3 regions of the Paenibacillus sp. J22FR21 genome follow, and region 3 is predicted to be linked to each of the others. Evidence: riboswitches for the same ligand, from Rfam matches in the RefSeq annotation. Region 3 holds a riboswitch; each other region holds the start of a gene.

Region 1 (6,789 bases), on a different contig from region 3:
GGAGAGAAGCTCGTGATCAGCGAAGGCGTGACCGGGCAGCTCTCGAAATCCATCTATGACACGCTGACAGGCATCCAAACCGGTGCCGTTGCTGATCCGTTCGGTTGGGTGAAGAAAGTCGAATTCAGCGAGAAGTAATAATTGTGGCGGGGCGCGGCAGATATTCATCGTACTGTGAGATTTTTCGAGTGAGGTCTATGGTAGAATCAGAAGTAGACAAGGATTTCACTCGAGAAAAGGAGCACGTGCATGCTGCAGCCTCGCCATTTTCTAATCTTCTTGCTACCGCTTGTTAATGCCGCCGTGTGGATTGCTTTTCCACCTATGGATAATAGCCAACAGCCTGCGTTTTCCCAGCGTTATCTAGGCGAAGTAATTGGCTCTACAATGATGATGATGATGGCCTTCACTTTATTGCTCGCAACGAGATTCCGGGTATTGGAACGATTATTTGGCGGCTTGGATAAGCTGTATGTCGTCCATCGAAACGCGGGTATATTTGTGTTCCTGCTGCTCTTTCTTCATTTGCTTGTGATGCCGCTTAATCCTAATGAGATCCCGCCCGGACGAGCTCCCGGTTATATTGCATTTGGAGGTTTTGTCCTTCTCATTCTCCTTTCACTGGCACCGAGGATACCGGTGGTTCGGCGGATTGTGCGAATAGGCTACCGAGGCTGGCGAATCACGCATCGGTTTATCGGGCTCTTCTTCATTATCGGCACGGCGCATTCGCTGCTGGTTGATCCGCTCGTTCGAACGACTACCGTGCCGTTTACACTCTTGATGATTGCGATCGTTGTCGGGATAACCTCCTATTTATATACGGAGCTCATAGCGAGATTCGTAAGGCGAAGAGCGGCTTATAAAGTGAGCGAAGTACGGCAGTTGAGCGCAGGAGCAGTCGAGGTGACGCTCTTTCCGGAGAAGAAACAGCTGCGATTTGAAGCAGGGCAGTTTCTGTTTATCCGGTTCAAAGGAGACAGGGTGCTGTCCGAGTGGCATCCCTTCACCATCAGCAGCTCACCCAAGGAGTCCGGCCTCAGGCTGACGATTCGATCCGCCGGTGATTATACCGATTACCTGAACCGAAACTTGAAATCAGGCGCGCGAGCCGTTGTTGAAGGCGGTTATGGCACTATGGATTACCGCAAAGGCGATACGAATCAAATATGGATCGCCGGCGGTATTGGCGTGACGCCATTCCTTAGCTGGATTCGAGATATGCCGGAGCGTCTTCCCCATCATGTTGATTTCTTCTACACGGTGCGAACGAAAGAGGAAGCGCTGTTTCTGAACGAGATACGTGCAGCCGAGCGGCGGCACGATAACCTCAAGGTGCATGTCCACTATTCTGCGGAACAGGGGCGACTCACTGCCGAGCGTGTAGTCAGCACGATGCAGGGTAAGATGGCTGTGGCGGCAAAACAGATCTATATGTGCGGACCGGCTCCGATGCTTGCGGCGTTCCAGCTGGAATTTCGGCGTAGCGGCGTTCCCACGGGTTCGATTCACTATGAACAATTCCGGTTCCGATGAGCGCTGTGCGTGTGCGAAGGTCCGCGGCAGAGCTCTAATGTTGAAACGAGGTACAACTTAGCTATGCAGAAATCCAAAATTCTCTATCTGTGCATGCTGACGATTGCGATCGGCTTTATCGTATATGTGATCACCATCAATTTCTTCGTAGATCCCCAGGCGGATCGTTTTCTTAGTCACAAAATCAACTTAAAGCACTCTTTAAACAAGCCGGTTTGGCTTAATGTGATGTATGTTCATGTGGTTTGCGCGAGCATCGCGATGGTTGCGGGAGCGGTTAATTTTGCCTCGAAGGTTCAAACCCAATACCGGCGCGCCCACCGAGCGATCGGGTATGTTTATTTTGGCGTGATCCTTGTTGTGGTGCTAACTTCCGGCTACATGGCACCTTATGCGACCGGTGGCAAGCTGAACAGCGTTCCGTTTAACCTGCTGAGCATGCTGTGGACGGCCATGACGGTGATTGCGATCGTGAAAGTAAGACGAAAACAGCGCATCGCCCACCGGAATTGGATGGTCAGAAGCTACGCGTTCTGTTATACGAATCTGTGCATCCATGCGATTACGTACGTGGTTCACCAAGGATTCGGCGTATCTTACACGCACAGCTACACCATCGGCGTTTATGGGGCGATTCTGTTCCTGCTGCTTGCAGCCGAGTTCGTCATTCGGGTCGTATATGGGCGAAGGAGCAAGGGAATGTAGATCCAGTCATCATATAGATGGTCGGAGCAGTGGCTGAGGATTCACGGGGCTCTTTTCTGCAACATTTGTATTTCCCGAGCCGGTCTGGGGCGAACTATGCAGATGCGAGGCGGGCTCCCAGTGAATAGCCAGAACTTTCACGATTGATTTGCGAGAATATTCGGACTAAAATAAAGGTAGTATTCGGTGTGTGTGACTGGCGTAAACGTGGAGTACCACGAGGGAGCACATATTTCATATGCCGTACGCCTGGGCGAAGTGCTTGGTCTTTTGGACTGAGCACTTTTTATTATTTCATGGGAGATGATGAAATGGAGCAGGAGCAGGTGCGGCAGGCAAGGAATGTAGCGATTCTGATCTTTGATCGCGTGGAAGTGTTGGATTTTGCAGGGCCATTCGAAGCTTTCCTATCCGGAAGTAACTATGGCCGAGATTTGAACGTGTTCACCGTGGCGGAACACGATGGCCCGATTCAAGCGCTTGGCAACCTGAGCATTAACCCGGCTTACAACTTTCGGAACTGTCCGAAGCCGGACATTCTCGTCATCCCCGGAGGCCCGGGCACCAGAACCGAAATGCACAATACGGTCATGACGGATTGGATCCGTAAGATTGCGGGAGAAGCCGAGCTGGTGCTGTCCGTTTGCACAGGTGCGCTTCTTGTTGTGAAAGCACAGCTGGCAGATGGGTTGAAGCTAGCTACGAACCGGCTGGCGATGCATGAGCTTCGAGCAATAGCACCGGAATCGGCTGTTATTCACGAAGAAGCGCGTTACGTGGACAATGGGAAGATTATTCTGTCAGCCGGCGTTTCAGCAGGGATCGATGCGTCCCTTTATGTGATCGGTAAACTGCTGGGCGAGGAGCGCGCGCTTCTGGCAGCGAGCTTGATGGAATATGATTGGTCACGTTCCTAAAGAAATTGCACTAGTCCACAGCAGTGGGCTAGTTCTTAAAATAATTCTTTACTGATCGTTCTCAATATGCTAAGATGATCTCGTAAGCAAGAAGGAAGCAATCGAGCCATGAGATGCATTCCTTTTTTATTGGGAATACTAGAACGATCATTCCCGAAAGGTAAATGGAGTGTGGCTGCAGTACAATTTTTTTTAACCTTTTCGAGAACGATCATTCTCGAAAAAGGAAGCATAATAAAGCACATGACAAAGGAGCGATTCATAATGGGTAAATTAAACGGTAAAGTAGCATTCATCACAGGTGGTAACAGCGGGATCGGGTTTGCGACTGCGAAATTGTTTGTAGCCGAAGGAGCTAGAGTCGTCATCACAGGTCGTAATCAAGCTAAACTCGACGCAGCAGTGGAGGAGCTGGGCACGGCGAATAGCTTCGGCATTCAAGCCGAAACGACCGATCCGCAGAGCTTGGAGAAAGCAACAGCTGCAGCAGTCGAGAAATTCGGCCGACTGGACGTCGTATTCGCTAATGCCGGCATTGGTGGTCATACTCCACTGGGTGGAACGGAACTAGCCTTATTCCAAGAGGTTATGAACGTGAACGTGACAGGCGTATTCTTCACGGTGCAAGCTGCATTGCCTCACCTGAAGGAAGGTGCTTCGGTGATCTTGAATGGTTCAGTGCTTGCCAATGCAGGAAGCCCGGGATGGGCGGCTTATGCGGCGAGCAAAGCTGCAGTTGCCAGCATGGCTAGAGTGTTCGTATCCGAGCTGTCGCCGCGCGGCATTCGCGTAAATACAGTCGCTCCAGGTCCTACACGCACTCCGATCTGGGGTCAGCCGGAAGGGCTTGCGCAAATGGAAGCCAAACTCACACGATCGGTTCCGCTAAACCGTTTGGGTGAACCGGAAGAAATCGCAAACGTTGCTTTGTTCCTGGCTTCGGATGATGCTTCGTACGTGCAAGGCGCCGAAATCAGTGTTGACGGTGGCGGCGGCTCATCCCCGTTCGGTGCACCGGTATATCGATAAGTCAAAAAGTCGCCGGAGTAGAAGACACCTTGTCAGAGGATTCTTTACCGATTGTTCTCAATATGGTAAAATCGACTGGAAAGGGGTATGCTTATGGCTAGAGCGAAAGAATTCGAAGAAGACGTCGTACTGCTGAAGGCAATGAAGCTGTTCTGGGAGCAGGGCTACGAGAAAACATCGATTAATGATCTTGTCGAGCGTATGGGCATTCACCGCAGGAGCTTGTATGATACGTTCGGCGATAAACATATGCTATATCTAAGGGCCTTTGATCGGTACAAAACATTGACCAATAACCGACTTGGTGCCCTCATTCCGAACTCCACGCCTAGTCAGGCGATCGATTTCATATTCGATTACACGATTCAGGGCACAAGCGAGGATAACCCCGCCGGCTGCATGATGGTGAATATGGCGGTTGAGCTGGCTTCGATTGATCCCGAGGCAAGAGCCAGGGTGAGCGAAAGCTTCGATTATTGGGAGCAAATTCTTGTAGATGTTATTGGCAAGGGTCAGCAGCAAGGCGACTTTACGTCGAAGCGCAGCGCGGAGGAGCTCGCCGAAAGCCTGCACAACAATTTGCTTGGCTTGCGAGTGCTGACGCGATCACTTACGGAGAAAGACAAGCTTTACCGCATAGCCGATATGGCTAAGAGCATATTGTACCATTAAATGATTGTCCCGAAAGCCGGAACTCCTTTCTATATAAGGGGTTTCGGCTTTTTATATGGGGTTTCGCCGCACAAGTGAACCCCCCTTACCCTTGCAGAGTGTTCTCCAAATAGACAAACGTCATCATGGCATGGGAATTATTTTCAAAAGATTAATTGACAATGAGAATCATTATCAAATAATATGAGAGAGGAAATGCGGGGCGTAAGGAACGCATACCCAAGCAATGGACTATGGAGACATAGGGTAGAGGAGTGTTGTAGGCATGGCAAATGTACTGCTGGTTTATGCGAGCATGACAGGTAATACGGAGGATATGGCGGATGCAATTGCACAAGGCATTCGCGAGGCAGGCGGAACTCTCAAGGTTCAGATGGTGATGGATGCTGCTGCTGCCGACCTGGCGGCTTACGATGGTATTGTCCTTGGCGCGTATACGTGGGGGGACGGAGAACTGCCGGATGAGTTTCTTGATTACTATGGGCAAATGACCGGCTTGCAGCTGCAAGGTACTAAATCCGCCGTGTTCGGCTCCTGCGATTCCTCTTACTCTGCTTACGGAGTTGCTGTAGATATCTTGATGGATAAACTCAAGGAACTGGGCTCAGAGGTTGTGCTGGAAGGGCTAAAAATAGAATTCGGACCAAGCCCCGCTGAGAAAGAAATCTGTATACAGTTTGGCAGACAATTTGTCAGCGCGCTTGCCGGGGTTGGAGGAACTGTATAATGGGACTCCTATATAATCTGTATAAATCGATGCAAGAGATGGAGGACGATCGTTCGGATATGCGGAATCAAATCGAAAAGGCGGATACTCCACTATCGCTAATTGAGCTGCTCGCCCGACCTATTGGCGGCAGGGATGTAAATGAAGTCGCCCCAGGGAAAGAAACGACGAATTAACGCGGACTTGGACTAAATCGGATTTCTCCCACGTAGTATAGTTTGAAGCTAAACGATACTGGTTCGGGGGGAACTGATGTATGCTGAGTCGTCCTGAGATTCGAGCGAAAGCAAGGCAAAGCTTATCCGGCAACTGGAAGACGGCCGTACTTCACTTCTTGTTGTACATGGTGGTTTCGGGCCTCATTAGCACGATCACGAATAAAATTGATTTCATTGGCTGGATCATCAACATTCTGCTGACGGCTCCGTTAGCGTATGGGATCTATAATCATTATTTGGATTTCGCTCGGGGGAAGGTGCCGGAGGCGACAGCGATTTTTCGCGGATTTCAGCGTTACAAGGAGTCGCTCATTGTTTACGTTGTCATGGCGATCTTTACGATGCTGTGGGCTCTGCTGCTGATCGTTCCGGGTATTATCGCGGCGCTTCGCTACTCGCAATCTTATTTTATACTGCGGGATAATCCAGGGATATCGCCACTTGAAGCGATTGACCGCAGCAAAGCGTTGATGGCGGGGAACAAATGGCGATTGTTTACGCTCTACCTGTCCTTCATCGGATGGGCATTGCTGTGCATTCCAACGCTCGGGATCGGATACCTCTGGCTAGGCCCTTATGTCAGTACGGCGGCGGGACACTTCTACGAGGATATTGCAAAGTAACAAGAAACGTACGGCTTGAGTCTTAAAGGATGAGTGAAGGCCGGGAACTCCGTTAGCGGAGGTTCTCGGCTTTTTTGATGTTGCAGCCTTTATTTCAATTCGCAGAGCCAAATGCCCCTTTTGTGCGTCTAATCGTTAGGAAGGTAAATGTGAAGCAGGTGATGAGGATTATTGAACGGGTCAAGAAAGCTCAGCAAGGTGATGAGCAAGCGTATTTAGAGCTGTTTCAGCAGTATGAAGCGGATATTTACCGAACGGCTTATGTTTACTTGGGAAGTCCAGAGGACGCCCTTGATGTTGTACAAGAAACAGCCTATAAGTCGTATAAAGCGATCGCGAATATAAAGGAGCCTCAGTATTTC
Region 2 (6,789 bases), on a different contig from region 3:
CAAATGGCCGTGAATGAGCTTCCACGCTGCATCGTCCACAATGTAATTGTTCCAGTGGCAGTTGTACGTCGCAATGGTGATTCCGCGCGTTTTGCCATATTCAATCAGGACGGTGAAGTAGTTAATCGCCGCTGTGATGTTCTCGTAATAGGAGAGCTCTTCGATGTAGTTGCAGCCGCCTACAAATACCGGACAACCAAGCTCTTGGCAAGCATCGATAAGTGCTTGTGATGCCTTCAGTTCCTCTTCGTTGATGCTGCCATCCTTATTGATCCGATCAGGGCCCCAACGTCCGATCGATGCAACAGCTACGCCGGTCCGCTCACTCGCGGCTTTCAGCTCCGGCACAAGGTCCGTGAAGGTAGCAGCAGGAGTGCCCACATTGACGCAAAACTCTAAAAAGGCCAAGCCGAGATTGGCCGCATAATCGAAGCTTTCAGCACGATAATCTGCAATGATTCCAAGTTTCATGTTCGGTTCGACTCCTTCGTCTTCATCCTATTATGGCTAGCCATTCCGAAACGTTTCGGATTACCCGCACTCCCACTATATAACCAGAAAGAAAGCGATTGCAACATAAATTAATCGACAAAAGCTAGATGATTAGTGTGAGTAATTTGCATGGTCGGCAGGGCAGTAGCAGGACAGAGATCGAGCAGCGGGACTGCGGGTTGCTACAGATGGAACAGTATGCGGCGGGACTGCGGATCGCGATAGTTGGGGCGATGAGTTGTGGTGTAGCAGGAGCGACAGTTAGGAAAATGAGCAAGGGGTTCGAGCGGGGAAATTGTGTATCAGGCGGCGGTGTTGGCAAGCTAGTTGCTGTGGTTACTCACTCGTACCCTCACCTCACCTCACCTCCACTCCCACTCTCAATTTCACTCTCGCTAACGAACCGTACAGGTCTTATTTTGCGGAAATAGGGTCTTCTAAAATTCTAACGAACCACAGGGGGCTTATTTCGTCGGAAATGGCGGTATCGAGCATGATTGAGGTGATATAAGACCTGTGCGGTTCGTTAGAATTTTAAATCGGGGGAAAACGGCGAAATAAGACCTCTACGGTTCGTTAGAGTTGAACGTGCGGTGGCAGGAGTGCAGCAGCGCTCCCCTCTCACCTGACTAATGATTCCGGCTCCGCGGCATGCATGGTGCTGAACGCAAAAAGGCGGCACAGGACTGAACCCCACGGAACGCACAAAAAGGTGGCATAGGGATGAACCCTTTGCCACCTTTTTGTGATTTTGCCAAGTCGATATTAGTAAGTCATGCCCGGGTAAAGCGGGTATTGCGACACGAGGTCGCTTACCATACCGCGTGCTTTCTCCAGAACGGACTCGTCCTTCGGATTCTTGAGCGTCATGGCGATGACTTCTGCGATTGTAGCCATTGCGTCTACGCCCATGCCGCGCGATGTCGCTGCAGGCGTACCGATACGGATACCGCTTGTGATGAACGGGCTCGTTGGATCGAACGGAATCGCGTTTTTGTTGACTGTGATTTGAACGGAATCCAGAACGTGCTCCGCATCTTTACCTGTGATGTTCAGGTTGCGAAGGTCGATCAGCATCAAGTGGTTGTCGGTACCGCCGGAAACGATGTTGATGCCTTTCTCAATAAGAGCGTCAGCAAGCGCTTTTGCGTTGTCGACAACGTTCTTGCCGTATTCTTTGAACGAAGGCTGAAGCGCTTCGCCGAAAGCTACTGCTTTTGCCGCGATAATGTGCATCAGAGGTCCGCCTTGGGAACCCGGGAATACTGCTTTATCGATCGCTTGCGCCCATGCTTTGCGGCAAAGGATCATACCGCCGCGAGGTCCGCGAAGCGTTTTGTGCGTAGTTGTTGTTACAAAGTGTGCATGTGGAACCGGGCTTGGGTGCAAGCCAGCAGCTACCAGACCTGCGATGTGCGCCATGTCAACGAAGAGCAATGCGCCTACGTCGTTAGCAATACGGCCCATTTCTTCAAAATCGATGATGCGCGGGTAAGCCGATGCGCCTGCAACGATCATGCGCGGACGGTGTTTGAACGCCAGCTTGCGCACTTCTGCATAGTCGATTGTAAATGTTTCTTCGTTAACGCCGTAGGCCACGAAGTTGTACAGAAGACCGGATGCATTAACCGGGCTGCCGTGCGTCAAGTGACCGCCATGCGCCAGGTTCATACCAAGAACCGTGTCGCCCGGGTTTAGAGCTGCCAGGTAAACAGCCATGTTCGCTTGTGCACCGGAGTGAGGCTGAACGTTCGCGTGCTCGGCACCGAACAATTCTTTGGCACGGTTGCGTGCGATATCTTCCGCGATATCGACATGCTCACAGCCGCCGTAGTAACGTTTGCCCGGGTAGCCTTCTGCGTATTTGTTCGTCAGCACAGTGCCCATTGCTTCCAATACCGCTTCGGAAACGATGTTCTCGGATGCGATAAGCTCGATGTTGTCGCGTTGGCGCTGAAGTTCCAGGCCTAGGGCTTTCAGGATTTCCGGATCTTGTTTACGTAGGTTTTCCATGTTGATGAGTCCTCCTCAAGATAAATAAGTATATTCGTTAGTCGCAAGTGCCAGCAGATGTTGCCGGGCCAGCCGCTTCTCGCGTGTAAACCGCACGTTCCCCGCCAATTAGCTTCGGACGGGTGTAAGCCATCGTTAAATGCGCGGATCCGATTGCTCGAATCGTTGGTCGCACCGGTACCGCAACACGCTTCAAGTGCATGCCGATGAAGGTGTCGCCGATATCGATGCCCGCATGTGCCTGAACCGTCTCGGTCAGCACGGCATCCTGCAGCGTTTGGAACGCGTAGGCTGCCATCGAACCGCCGGCTTTGCGCACAGGGATTGCCGAAACGAGATCTAAGCCATACCGCTCGGCAGCTTCCCGTTCCATGACAAGGGCCCTGTTGAGATGTTCGCAGCACTGATAAACCGGATAAAACTGCAAGTCTTGACGCACCTTCTCGACCCCCGCATAGATCGCAGCTGCCGTTTCTATCGTGCCTGATGTACCGATCCGCTGTCCGAGCACCTCGCTGGTAGACACGCCGATTACGAGCAGCTGTCCTTGGCGAATGCCGGACGCGGCTGCAAGCTCGCGGACTATGGTTTCTACATCCTTGGTCAGCTTTGCCGAATCCATGCTGTTTATTCCGTGGTCTTGGTCGCTCATCGCCGGGTACGCCCCTTACTCAGATTTCGCCGCATCGGCGAAGTCTGCTTCAAGCTTCATTACTTTGTTCACACGGCCGATATGACGCTCGCCACTAGAGAACGGGGTCTCGAGCCAAATCCGGATAATCTCTTGGGCCACGCCGGGACCAATAACGCGCTCACCCATGGCCAGTACATTGGTATCGTTGTGCTCGCGGGTTGCTTTGGCCGAGAACATATCGTGCACGAGCGCGCAGCGAATGCCTTTGACTTTGTTAGCCGCGATGGACATGCCGATTCCAGTGCCGCAGATGAGAATGCCGCGCTCTGCCTTGCCTTGTGCAACAAGCTCCGCAACAGGAAGAGCATAATCCGGGTAGTCTACGGACTGGTCGCAATCGCAGCCAACGTCCTCAATCTCGTGACCAAGCGATTTGATAAACGGAACTAGCTCATCTTTCAAGCGGTAGCCCGCGTGGTCTGCGCCGATGGCGATTTTCATATCCATTTTCCTCCCAATAGAACCGCACATGGCGGAAATTGTCGATTCACAATGGCATTAGTATACCTGATTTCGCCGAAAAAGACGAAAAAAGAGCAAGCATGCATAATGCACGCTGCTCTTTGCCCAGGCGACCGGCCGTATGATCCGATGCTCCACCGTGGTTTAACCCACTTTCGTCGCCAGTTACATCGGAAACCGTCTTTAGTTGCTTTTATCATAACGGATTTCGGCCTCAAAATCAATCGTTGCCGGCAAGAAACGGCATCTGCCATCCTTTGGAAGCACTCTCTGTGGCGCAAAGAAAAGAGAGGGAAATTTACAGAAATAATATCAAACTTATCCCTTCAGTCGGTCCAGGAGACGGCCCAGCGCCGCTTCGATTTGGGTCGCACTCTGCTCATACATGGCCAGCGATCCGCCGAAAGGATCTTCCACATCGAAGCTGGGAATTTGCCGCTCCAGCTCTAAGAGCTTGGACCGCTCCTGCGGAGTCAGCGGCTGGCCCAGCGCTTGCTTGATCTGCCAGGTCGAATAGAGCCCTTCCAGTTCGGCGATGTCCGAGAGCACCTTGGGGTCCGTATTCACGAACTCGAGCAGCGTATGCGTCTTGTCCACCGCAGCCGGAAAATGCTGCAGCAGCTGCCTCTTATGGCTGGCAGTCATCGTCAATATAAGATCAGCCCACGCAATCGAGCCGCCTTCGAGCGCTTTTGAGGTGCCGTTGTGCGCGATATCACGATTGGACAGCGCTGTCCGTGCATGATTGGAAACAGGCAGTCCATCGATCGTGGACACGCCTGCGGAACGAATATCGAGCTGCATGCCCCTTTGCTGGGACATCGCCCGAAGCAGCGCTTCAGCCATTGGTGAACGGCAAGTATTGCCGGTGCACACGAATAGAATCCGTTTCACGATTGATTTCGCTCCTCTTCGTAGGTGTGGTTTGGGATATGGTGAACTGGTGAATTGGTGAATTGGTGAAGAAAATGATGCTGACGCAAGATTGCTATGCCGTATTTCGTTTCGCGCTAACGAATCGCTGTATGATTCGTAAGCGTGCGTGTGCCGGAAGGTCAGAACAGGAACAGCAAGCCGAATGTAAATAAGATGACGCCGCCGCACGCTTCCCCGTACCCGCCGAGACTTGTCCCCACCTTACGACCGAGCAGCAGTCCAAATACGGACATCATCCCTCCGGCAACGCCGAACAGCAGTACGGTCAGCAGCATGTCCGTATCGAACATGCCAAGAGAGATGCCGACGGAAAAGGAATCCACGCTCACGCCTAACGCGAACAGCAGCATCCCCCATGAACTGCGATAGTCGATCGACTCTACGGCGTCGCCGCGCAGCGAGCTGTAGATCATATGGCCGCCGAGCAGCAGCAGCAGCGCACCTGCCGCAGTCGTCGCAACGCCGCCAAGCAGCGTACTTACATATTTACCCGTGAAAATGCCCATGAGCGGCATGATCATGTGAAAAAGCGCAATGATCGCGCTAAGCTTTGCTATATCCTGCAGCCGAATGCCTTTGAGCCCAATGCCGATACCCAGCGAAAAAGCATCCATCCCTAGTGCCACAGCAATGATCAGCAGCGTCAGCAATTGTCCGGCATGCATGCCCGCCTCAACCATTTCATCCTCTCCTTGTCCGCAACCTCTCCACAAGCATATGCGGACAAGATTGGAAAGATGACCTTGGGGAGGCGCTAGGCGCGCGAAAGGGCCGGTGGCACGGGCTGCGGCGGGGTGATGCGGTTAAGGCTGGACCGGTGGCGCTTGGTGCGCGCGGATTCGCTAGGCCCGGCGCGGTGAGAGCAACCGCGTAGCTGGAGCACGGCAAGCGCCGTCGCTAGACGTGGACCACCGCGTGGCCGGCCGCTTTGGATAAGCGGTTCATGAGCGCATGGCCGATCCCCTGCTCCGAGCAGGTCTCGGCCCAAATGCGCTGTACGCCGCGATTGTCGAACTCGCGCAGCGCATTATAGAGGCCGTGCGCAGCCGTTTCCAGCTGCGCCAGGCTGCCGACGACGAGCACGCAGTCGGCGTCGTACCGAGCAGCATGCTCGGCGAAGGCGAGCACGCCTGTGCGCTCGCCGCGCGCTTTCGCTGCGCTGGCCTCCGCCTGAATATAGGCGGAGACGGCGTCAGCGTCGCCTTTGACCAAGTGCATCAGCCCCTGCGGGGCGTAATGCGCATATTTCATGCCGGGCGAGCGCGGCGCCTGCGCTTCCGCAGCGCGAGCTTCCGCCGCTGATGGCGCAGCAGCGGCTGCCTCCATGCCGGCGCCCGGCGCGGCAACCGCGTCGAAATCGACCTGCGCCGCAACCTCGCGCAGTGCTTCGGCCGTCACGCCGCCGGGGCGCAAGATCCGCACAAGATCGCCGTCAACCTCGACGACGGTCGATTCAAGGCCTACACCTGCAGCGCCGCCGTCGACAATACCGTCGATCAGGCCGCTCAGGTCATCTCGCACATGGGAGGCCAGTGTCGGACTCGGACGGCCGGAGCGATTCGCGCTTGGTGCCGCCAGCGGACAACCCGAAGCAGCAATAAGCTGCAGCGCCACAGGATGAGCAGGCATCCGCACCGCAACGGTAGCAAGTCCGGCTGTAACCCGTGGCGAAACAGCCCCAGGCTTCACCGGCAGCACAATCGTCAGCGGCCCCGGCCAGAAACGATCCATGAGCCGCTCAGCGAGCATGGACGATTCTCCTTCCAGCGGAAGTGTCAGCTCCTCCAGCTGCTTGCGATCCGAGATATGAACGATTAGCGGATTGTCGGAGGGGCGCCCTTTTGCCTCAAAAATCCGTTCAACCGCTGCCGTACTCCTCGCATCCGCCCCTAGCCCGTAGACCGTTTCAGTCGGAAAAGCAACGGTCCCGCCTTCTCGCAGCAAAGCTGCAGCCTCGTTAAGTTCACCGTCACGCGGGTGGTGGCTGTCCACTTCCCAGAGTAATGTTTTTCGTAGATGGATGGTCAATGTCGTATCCCCAGCTTCTGCTTTGTTTTGCCCCATTATACCATACGCCGCCAAGCGCCATCCAAACAGCCCTCTCCCATACAATAAAAGCCCAATCGCGAGGTGCGCGATTGAGCTTTATTAATTGTTAGCTAAAGAGGCTGCGGAAGAAGCTCAAGATCGAC
Region 3 (6,789 bases):
ACCTCGTCATCTTAGATTTGATGCTGCCTTCCATGCATGGCTACGAGATATGCCGCAGCATTCGCGAGCGTTCCGATACGCCGGTCATCGTACTGACGGCACTGGGCGAGGAGAAGGATCAGCTGCGCGCGTTCGAGGAAGAAGCGGATGATTATGTGACGAAACCATTCTCGTTCCATGTATTGATGAAACGGGTGGAGGCCGTCCTTAGGCGCACGCGCAGCGGGCTTTCCGGGGAGCAGCTGTTCGACGGTAGACTGAGGCTGGATGCCGATGCTTACAAAATCTACGTCGACGGCAAGCTCATAGACACGACGACGAAGGAATTCGATATTCTGCATACGCTCGTACATAACGCCGGACGGATTATGACACGTGACATGCTGCTGGACAAAGTATGGGGCTACGACTTCTACGGCGATTCCCGTATCGTCGATGCTCATATTAAGAATATCCGCAAGAAGCTCGGCATCTCCGTCATTCGTACGGTAAAAGGGGTCGGCTACTCGCTGGAGTCTGAGCTGGCGTTGGTGGAAGGATGATCCGGCGCAAGGGAATACGGTTTAAGATCTTCATGGTTACGGCGGCGCTGCTGGTCGTATCGGCCTTACTTATCTATTTAACCCTCTACTTCATGCTGCCGGGTTATTACAAGAACATCAAGCAATCCCGTCTGGAGAGCAGCTTCAGCGAACTGGTGAAACAGATCGACGGCGTGAGTGCGGCTGATGCCATTCCGCTGATGGCGAAGTTTGGTCAAGAGCATAATGCGGCGCTCATGATTCGTGATAAGGAGGGGCAGGGGTATTATATCCCGCCGAGTTATCGGGGAATGAACGGCTGGCTGTCCCGTAATGCGAGTTACCTTGGTATGCGAAAGCAGCTTGAAGCGGGTCGGGTGATCGATGGCCGTGAGATTACGAAAGGGCCCGGCGACGGTAATGGCGGCGGCCCGAACATGCAAATGCTGAGCGTCGATAAGACGATTAAATTCGCAGAAAGCGACGATCCTTACACCCTGTCAGTGGATGCCCCGCTGCAGCCAATCGGGGAAGCGGCCGATGTGATATTGCTATTCCTGCCGTATATGCTGATCCCGATTCTATTGATTGCGGTTGGCGGAGCGCTTATCTATTCCCGGCTAATCGCACGGCCGCTTCTCTCGCTTAATCGAGTGGCCAAACGGTTGGCCAAACTCGACTTCTCCGTTACGAAGCCTGCGCTGAACACGAAGGACGAGCTGGGTGAGCTGTCGTTTAGCCTCAGCAAATTAGCGGTTAATTTGCAGCTGACGATGGGGGAGCTGCAGGATGCGAACGCCCAGCTCAAGAGCGATATCGAGCAGGAACGTGAGCAGGAAGCGAAACGGCGGGAATTCGTGGCGACGATTTCCCATGAACTCAAGACGCCGATAACGGCGGTCAGCGGTCAATTGGAGGCGATGATTGCTAATGTGGGCTCCTACCGCGATCGGGACAGATATTTGCGCCAATCGTATACGATCATGCAGGATATGGATAAGCTTGTGCACGAGATTCTGGAGCTGTCCAAGCTGGAAAGCCGGGATTTCCGTCCGCTGATGCGCAAGGTGGATCTAACTGAATTGGTGCGGGAATCGATGAATAGTATGAGCTACTTGGCAGATGTCAAACATATGCAGCTGGAGGTTGAGCTGCCGGAGGAAGCGATGATTACGGCCGATGAGCGGCTCATGTCGAAGGCGGTATCGAACATTATTACGAATGCCGTTCAATATTCCGGGGATGCGGAGCGGGTCGTTGTTCGACTATCGGAAGAGGTGCCTGCTGCCAATGAGCAGCGTGATCCTTGTACCTGGTATAGACTTGAAGTGCTGAACACCGGTGTGCAGGTAGAGGAATCGAAGCTGCCTCGATTGTTCGAGCCTTTCTACCGGGCAGAGCAGTCACGCAGCCGCTCAACCGGCGGCAGCGGACTTGGTCTCTATATTGTCAGCAAAGTACTGGATGCTCATGGCGCTGAATATAGCATTGCCAATACGGCCGAAGGAGTGCGCTTCAGCGTAAGGGTGCAGGGAGCGGCTTGAGGGTGTAAAGGGAAGCAGGAACCGGACATTAGATTCTGTCGCGAACGACAGCTAATGTCCGGTTTTTGAGTTGTTCAATTTCAGCGATAAGGGCGGACCGTTTCGCTGCATAATGAGCCTTAATCCCTTCATCCTTCAGCGCCGCTAAATTGATCTCTACCGTTAAGAGCGCAGCTTGCGCGGCGGCTTCAAGCAGCACAGCACCGATTCCCAGGTCTGAGATGACATGCGCATTCGTGCAGGAAGCAATGCTTAGCGTCGACTGCAGCGCCGCGCTGCATACCTCCATCAGTCGGAGCGGGGCTTCGATGGCGGCAATGGTTGCGTCATGGAGCGCCTCTTGACGAAGCGATTTCTCAGCCTCGCTTTGCTTGGGCAGCTTCAGTGCAAGCATATAACCGTCAAAGGCTGCCATGTCGGAGGCGAGCATAGCTTCACATGAAGTGGATAGTCGGCTCATCTCGTTCAAGGTCGCATTGATTTCGAGACGAGCATCCGCGTATTTCTCCCCTTGCGAGAGATGTGCCGCCATTGCCGTCATGGCTGTGCCGAGCGCTGCGGCAAGTGCGGCTGCGCTTCCGCCGCCCGGCGTCGGGTCGGAGCTGGCCGCCTTCTCTAGGAAGCGGCGAATGGAATCATCCCACGTTACAGTAGACATCGTTACGCATCCCCTTTCAGAGACATCTGGATATCGATAGCTCTCATCAGATTGCGATACAGGATCGCCGTCGTTAAGGTGCCAACGCCACCGGGAACCGGCGAGACAGCCGCTGCCGCATCTCCCAGATCTGCAGCTGCATCACCGGTGATCGTACCATCGGCAAGCTCGTTAATACCTGCGTCGATGACCGTTAAGCCCGGATGCGCCATGTCCTTCGTAATCACCTCCGGCTTGCCAACCGCAACGATGGCGATTTCCGCATGCTTCAAATGAGCGCCTAGATCAGGCGTCCTGGAATGACAAACGGTCACGGTAGCATTCTCGCGTTGAAGGAGATGGAACAACGGCAGCCCGACCGTCTGCCCTCTGCCTACTAAAGCCACGTTGCGTCCTTCTAACTGGTACCCGTAATGCTTAAGAAGTCCGATGCAAGCCTGCGGCGTTGCGGGCTGCAACCCTTTATCACTACCGGTGTAAACCGCCAGCTTATTCGACGGTGTAACACCGTCGATATCCTTGGCAGGGGCAATGCAAGCCTCAATGGCAGCTGCCGATAGATGCGCGGGCAGAGGGAGCTCAAGCATGATGCCGTGAATGTCTTCATCCGCATTCAGCGCTGTGATGACGCGCTTCAATTCCTCTTCCGAGACATCGGTTCCGAAAGTATGGAGCTGAAACGATATGCCCAGCTTCTCGGCAATCTTCTGCTTGGAGCGTGCATAATAAGCTGAAGCAGGATCTCCTTCGACTAGTAGTGTCGCCAGAGAAGGCTGGTTTCCATTCTTCTTCCATTCCTCTACGCGGGCCGCTATTTCCGAATACATAAGCTCTGCCGCTTCTTTCGCTTTCAAGACAATGGCCATAGAGATCTTCTCCCTCAAATTGGAATTGAGTGACCTGCATGTACGAAAAAAAGCATTCGCGGGCAGGCTCGTCGCAAGACATAGCCAGCCGCAAATACTTCTCCCCAGGCGAACGGTGTATTTCGATCCGCATGCTCCCTCGTGGTTCATTCCACTGATTTCGCCAGTTGCATGCAGCGTTATTTTCCTAGAGTGTAGCATGCAGAGGTGTCTTTGAACAGGGCTGTGCTATAATGTTGCTGGATATTGGGAACATGCGAAAGGAGCAAAGCAACTGTGCTGATAAACTGGTTCTATCCCAATTGGCTGCGGAATCAAGTGATTCGCAACAAAATCATCGCCATTTATATTCCGCTTATCATTGTGCCGCTGCTTGTGCTGGGTTTTGCGTCCAACAGCATTTATACGAATGCGATCGTCGATAAGACGATCAGTAACGTGAGTGACAACTCCTCGCTGATCATCACGCGAATGAATGGGATCATGACGAATGCGGAGAGCTGCGCGAATATCTTGACGATTAACTTAAACCGCGTCATTCAAGACCATAACAAAGGGGAAATCAGCCGGGAGCGCTCGCTGCTGCTGTCGACCTTGATTACCAATCAGCTTAGTTTTGCGCTGCTCGTCTTCCCGGATGTCGAGAGCGCTGCATTCATTGATACCTATGGCACGATCTATGGCACCTCGGCTGCGATTGAGAACGCGGGTGAGCCGCAGCCGGAGACACTTCTGCAAACCGCAATGCTGAAGCGCATTCGGGAAACGACTGGTCAGAACATCTGGTTTCCGATGGATAAGAGAAACTTTCTTACACTCGGGGCAGATGAGCCGGTGCTTACGGTGGGTAAGAAAATCAACAACATCTACACCGGCCAGGAGCTCGGTCTGTTGGTGCTTAATGTGAAGGAACAATCGCTCTCGGCGATTTACAATAACATCGGTACGGACCAGAGCGGCAGCTACATGCTGACCGATCAAGCCGGAACGATCGTCTCCTCGACAGACAAGGAACAGCTGCTGAAGCCCGTTGAAGATCAGGCGCTGCGGCAGTGGATCAATGAGACGAACAGCGGCTCGACAATCGATCGGTTCCAAGGGGACAAGCTGCTTGTGATCAGCTCGGAGATGCCGAAGTTCGGCTGGAAGCTGATCTCCATGGAGCCGTTTAACGCGTTGACAGCAGATAATCGCAAAATCACGGCGCTCATTATGACGATCGGCTTCTTCTGCTTCTTGTTCGCGCTGATGGGTGCCGGCATTCTGAATCGACTCATTGCCAGGCCTATCGTGCTGCTGACCAAGTATATGAAGCTGGTGAAAGAAGGGAATCTTACCATCCAACTGCCGGTCAAATCGAATGACGAGCTGGGGCTGCTCGCATCCGGCTTTAATACGATGCTTACTCGCATTAATCAGTTACTGGATAATGTGCGGTTCGAGCAGAAGAAGAAACGGGAGTATGAGCTTGCTCTGATTCAATCTCAAATAAAGCCTCATTTCTTATACAATACGCTCGATGTCATTTATACCCTCTCGGAGATCGGGCGGGTCAAGGATGTGCAGCGCACAACCAAATCGCTCGCCGACTATTACCGGATCGTCTTAAGCCAGGGGAAAGAGGCGATTCCCCTTCAGGATGAGCTGCAGGGACTGCGCGATTATTTGGCCATTCAGCGAATTCGGTATGCCGATGTGTTTGATTACCAAATCGACGTGCAGCCGGAAGTGCTCTCCTGCACGGTGCTGAAACTGACGCTGCAGCCGCTCGTGGAGAATGCCATCTATCATGGCCTGAAGACGAAGGGGGAGTTTGGCCACCTCATCGTGACAGGCGGCATCGAAGGGCAGGATTTGCTGCTCACCGTGAAGGACGACGGAGTCGGAATTCCGCAGCACCGCCTGGAGACCTTGCTGCAGCCAAGCGCGGATACCGCCAAGACATCGGCAGTCGCGCCGTTGTCCGCTGCCGGAAATACGGGGAGCTCGTTCGGGATGCGCAGCGTGGACAGCCGGATTAAGTTGTATTTTGGCGAGGGGTATGGACTGACGCTGATCAGTGAACCCGGCGTGGGAACAGAGATACAAGTACGATTGCCAATGGAGCAGCAGGAAGAGACGGGAGGCGGCAAACATGTTGAATTTACTGATCGCAGATGATGAGTCGATCTTCCGCGAGTATTTGCGCACGGTGCTGGACTGGGAGTTATATGGCTATCGAATCATTGGTGAAGCGAAGAACGGGCTTGAAGCGCTCGAAATCGCCCGGAAGATAACGCCGGATATCGCGCTTGTCGATATTACGATGCCATTCATGGATGGGCTGGAGCTGGCTCAGCGTTTGAAGGAAGATTACCCCGGCATCAGCATCGTGCTGATCACGGGACATAATGAATTCGACTATGCGAGGCGTGCGCTGAAGCTCGGTGTCGAGGACTATATCTTAAAGCCATTCTCCAAGGATGAGCTGACGCTTACGCTGCTGAAGCTGCAGGAGCATCACCGCAAACAGAGGGAAGAGCAGTCGACGCATCTGAAGAATTTGCAGCTGATGAAGGAGAGCGTGCTGAACCGGCTGGTCAGCGGAGAATTAGCCGAACATGAGGATGTGCTTCTGCAGCAGCTCAGCTCCTATCAGCTGCGGCTGGATGCCAAAGCTTATGCGGTCGCTTGTATCGAGATCGATGAGATTGATCGCAAGTGGGGCGAGGTCAGCGAACGGCTGCTATGGAAATATGCCGTGACCAACATTCTTGCCGAAGCGATGGAGGATTCCGGCGGGAAGCCTGTTATCTTCAATGGACCGGAAGGGCGAATTATCTGTCTGTATGGCTTGGCGCACGGTGCTGGGGCTGCTGCAGTTACTTCGCAATCGCCGCAGCCGGAGCTTCCGAAGCTGGAGCCGTTCGAGAAGCTGTGCATGCTGATTAAGCGATATTTGAAACTCACGATTACGATCGGCGTTGGCCAAATCTATAGCGGAATTAGCGGCATACGCTGCTCTTACGAAGAGGCGCTAACGGCGCTGCAGAACAAGTTTGTGCTGGGTAATGACCGCGTCATCGCCTTCGGGCAGCATATCTCGAAGGAAGGAACAGGCGTGCAATATCCGCCGGAGCTTGGCGATGAGCTGCAGCTGCTGCTGCGTGCACAAGATGATGTGAGAATTGAGGCTAAGCTAAGCGAGCTGTTCCGGCTGA

Evidence for each region. A riboswitch is a leader RNA that binds a small molecule or an ion and turns the genes downstream of it on or off. The one in region 3 is predicted to bind ZMP and ZTP.
Region 1: another riboswitch for ZMP and ZTP. It lies ahead of AC0YNS_RS25605 (DJ-1/PfpI family protein); the one in region 3 lies ahead of AC0YNS_RS19680 (bifunctional 5,10-methylenetetrahydrofolate dehydrogenase/5,10-methenyltetrahydrofolate cyclohydrolase).
Region 2: another riboswitch for ZMP and ZTP. It lies ahead of rpiB (ribose 5-phosphate isomerase B); the one in region 3 lies ahead of AC0YNS_RS19680 (bifunctional 5,10-methylenetetrahydrofolate dehydrogenase/5,10-methenyltetrahydrofolate cyclohydrolase).

Annotation. Positions count from the first base shown of each region.
Region 1 covers NZ_JBWDNJ010000008.1:140,837-147,625, forward strand. Annotated here, with positions in the region: gene AC0YNS_RS25590 (branched-chain amino acid aminotransferase) at 1-138, shown strand, start outside; gene AC0YNS_RS25595 (ferredoxin reductase family protein) at 250-1,536, shown strand; gene AC0YNS_RS25600 (DUF2306 domain-containing protein) at 1,600-2,241, shown strand; ZMP/ZTP riboswitch at 2,424-2,503, shown strand; gene AC0YNS_RS25605 (DJ-1/PfpI family protein) at 2,553-3,158, shown strand; gene AC0YNS_RS25610 (SDR family NAD(P)-dependent oxidoreductase) at 3,423-4,187, shown strand; gene AC0YNS_RS25615 (TetR/AcrR family transcriptional regulator) at 4,281-4,859, shown strand; gene AC0YNS_RS25620 (flavodoxin) at 5,125-5,586, shown strand; gene AC0YNS_RS25625 (hypothetical protein) at 5,586-5,762, shown strand; gene AC0YNS_RS25630 (DUF975 family protein) at 5,843-6,427, shown strand; gene AC0YNS_RS25635 (sigma-70 family RNA polymerase sigma factor) at 6,577-6,789, shown strand, end outside.
Region 2 covers NZ_JBWDNJ010000006.1:156,181-162,969, forward strand. Annotated here, with positions in the region: gene AC0YNS_RS21690 (sugar phosphate isomerase/epimerase family protein) at 1-471, opposite strand, end outside; gene AC0YNS_RS21695 (serine hydroxymethyltransferase) at 1,258-2,505, opposite strand; gene AC0YNS_RS21700 (TIGR01440 family protein) at 2,543-3,157, opposite strand; gene rpiB (ribose 5-phosphate isomerase B) at 3,173-3,640, opposite strand; ZMP/ZTP riboswitch at 3,758-3,840, opposite strand; gene AC0YNS_RS21710 (low molecular weight protein arginine phosphatase) at 3,980-4,555, opposite strand; gene AC0YNS_RS21715 (manganese efflux pump MntP) at 4,717-5,277, opposite strand; gene AC0YNS_RS21720 (L-threonylcarbamoyladenylate synthase) at 5,495-6,661, opposite strand; gene spoIIR (stage II sporulation protein R) at 6,753-6,789, opposite strand, start outside.
Region 3 covers NZ_JBWDNJ010000005.1:265,615-272,403, reverse strand. Annotated here, with positions in the region: gene AC0YNS_RS19695 (response regulator transcription factor) at 1-542, shown strand, start outside; gene AC0YNS_RS19690 (sensor histidine kinase) at 539-2,065, shown strand; gene AC0YNS_RS19685 (cyclodeaminase/cyclohydrolase family protein) at 2,094-2,723, opposite strand; gene AC0YNS_RS19680 (bifunctional 5,10-methylenetetrahydrofolate dehydrogenase/5,10-methenyltetrahydrofolate cyclohydrolase) at 2,726-3,589, opposite strand; ZMP/ZTP riboswitch at 3,685-3,770, opposite strand; gene AC0YNS_RS19675 (sensor histidine kinase) at 3,866-5,749, shown strand; gene AC0YNS_RS19670 (response regulator) at 5,724-6,789, shown strand, end outside.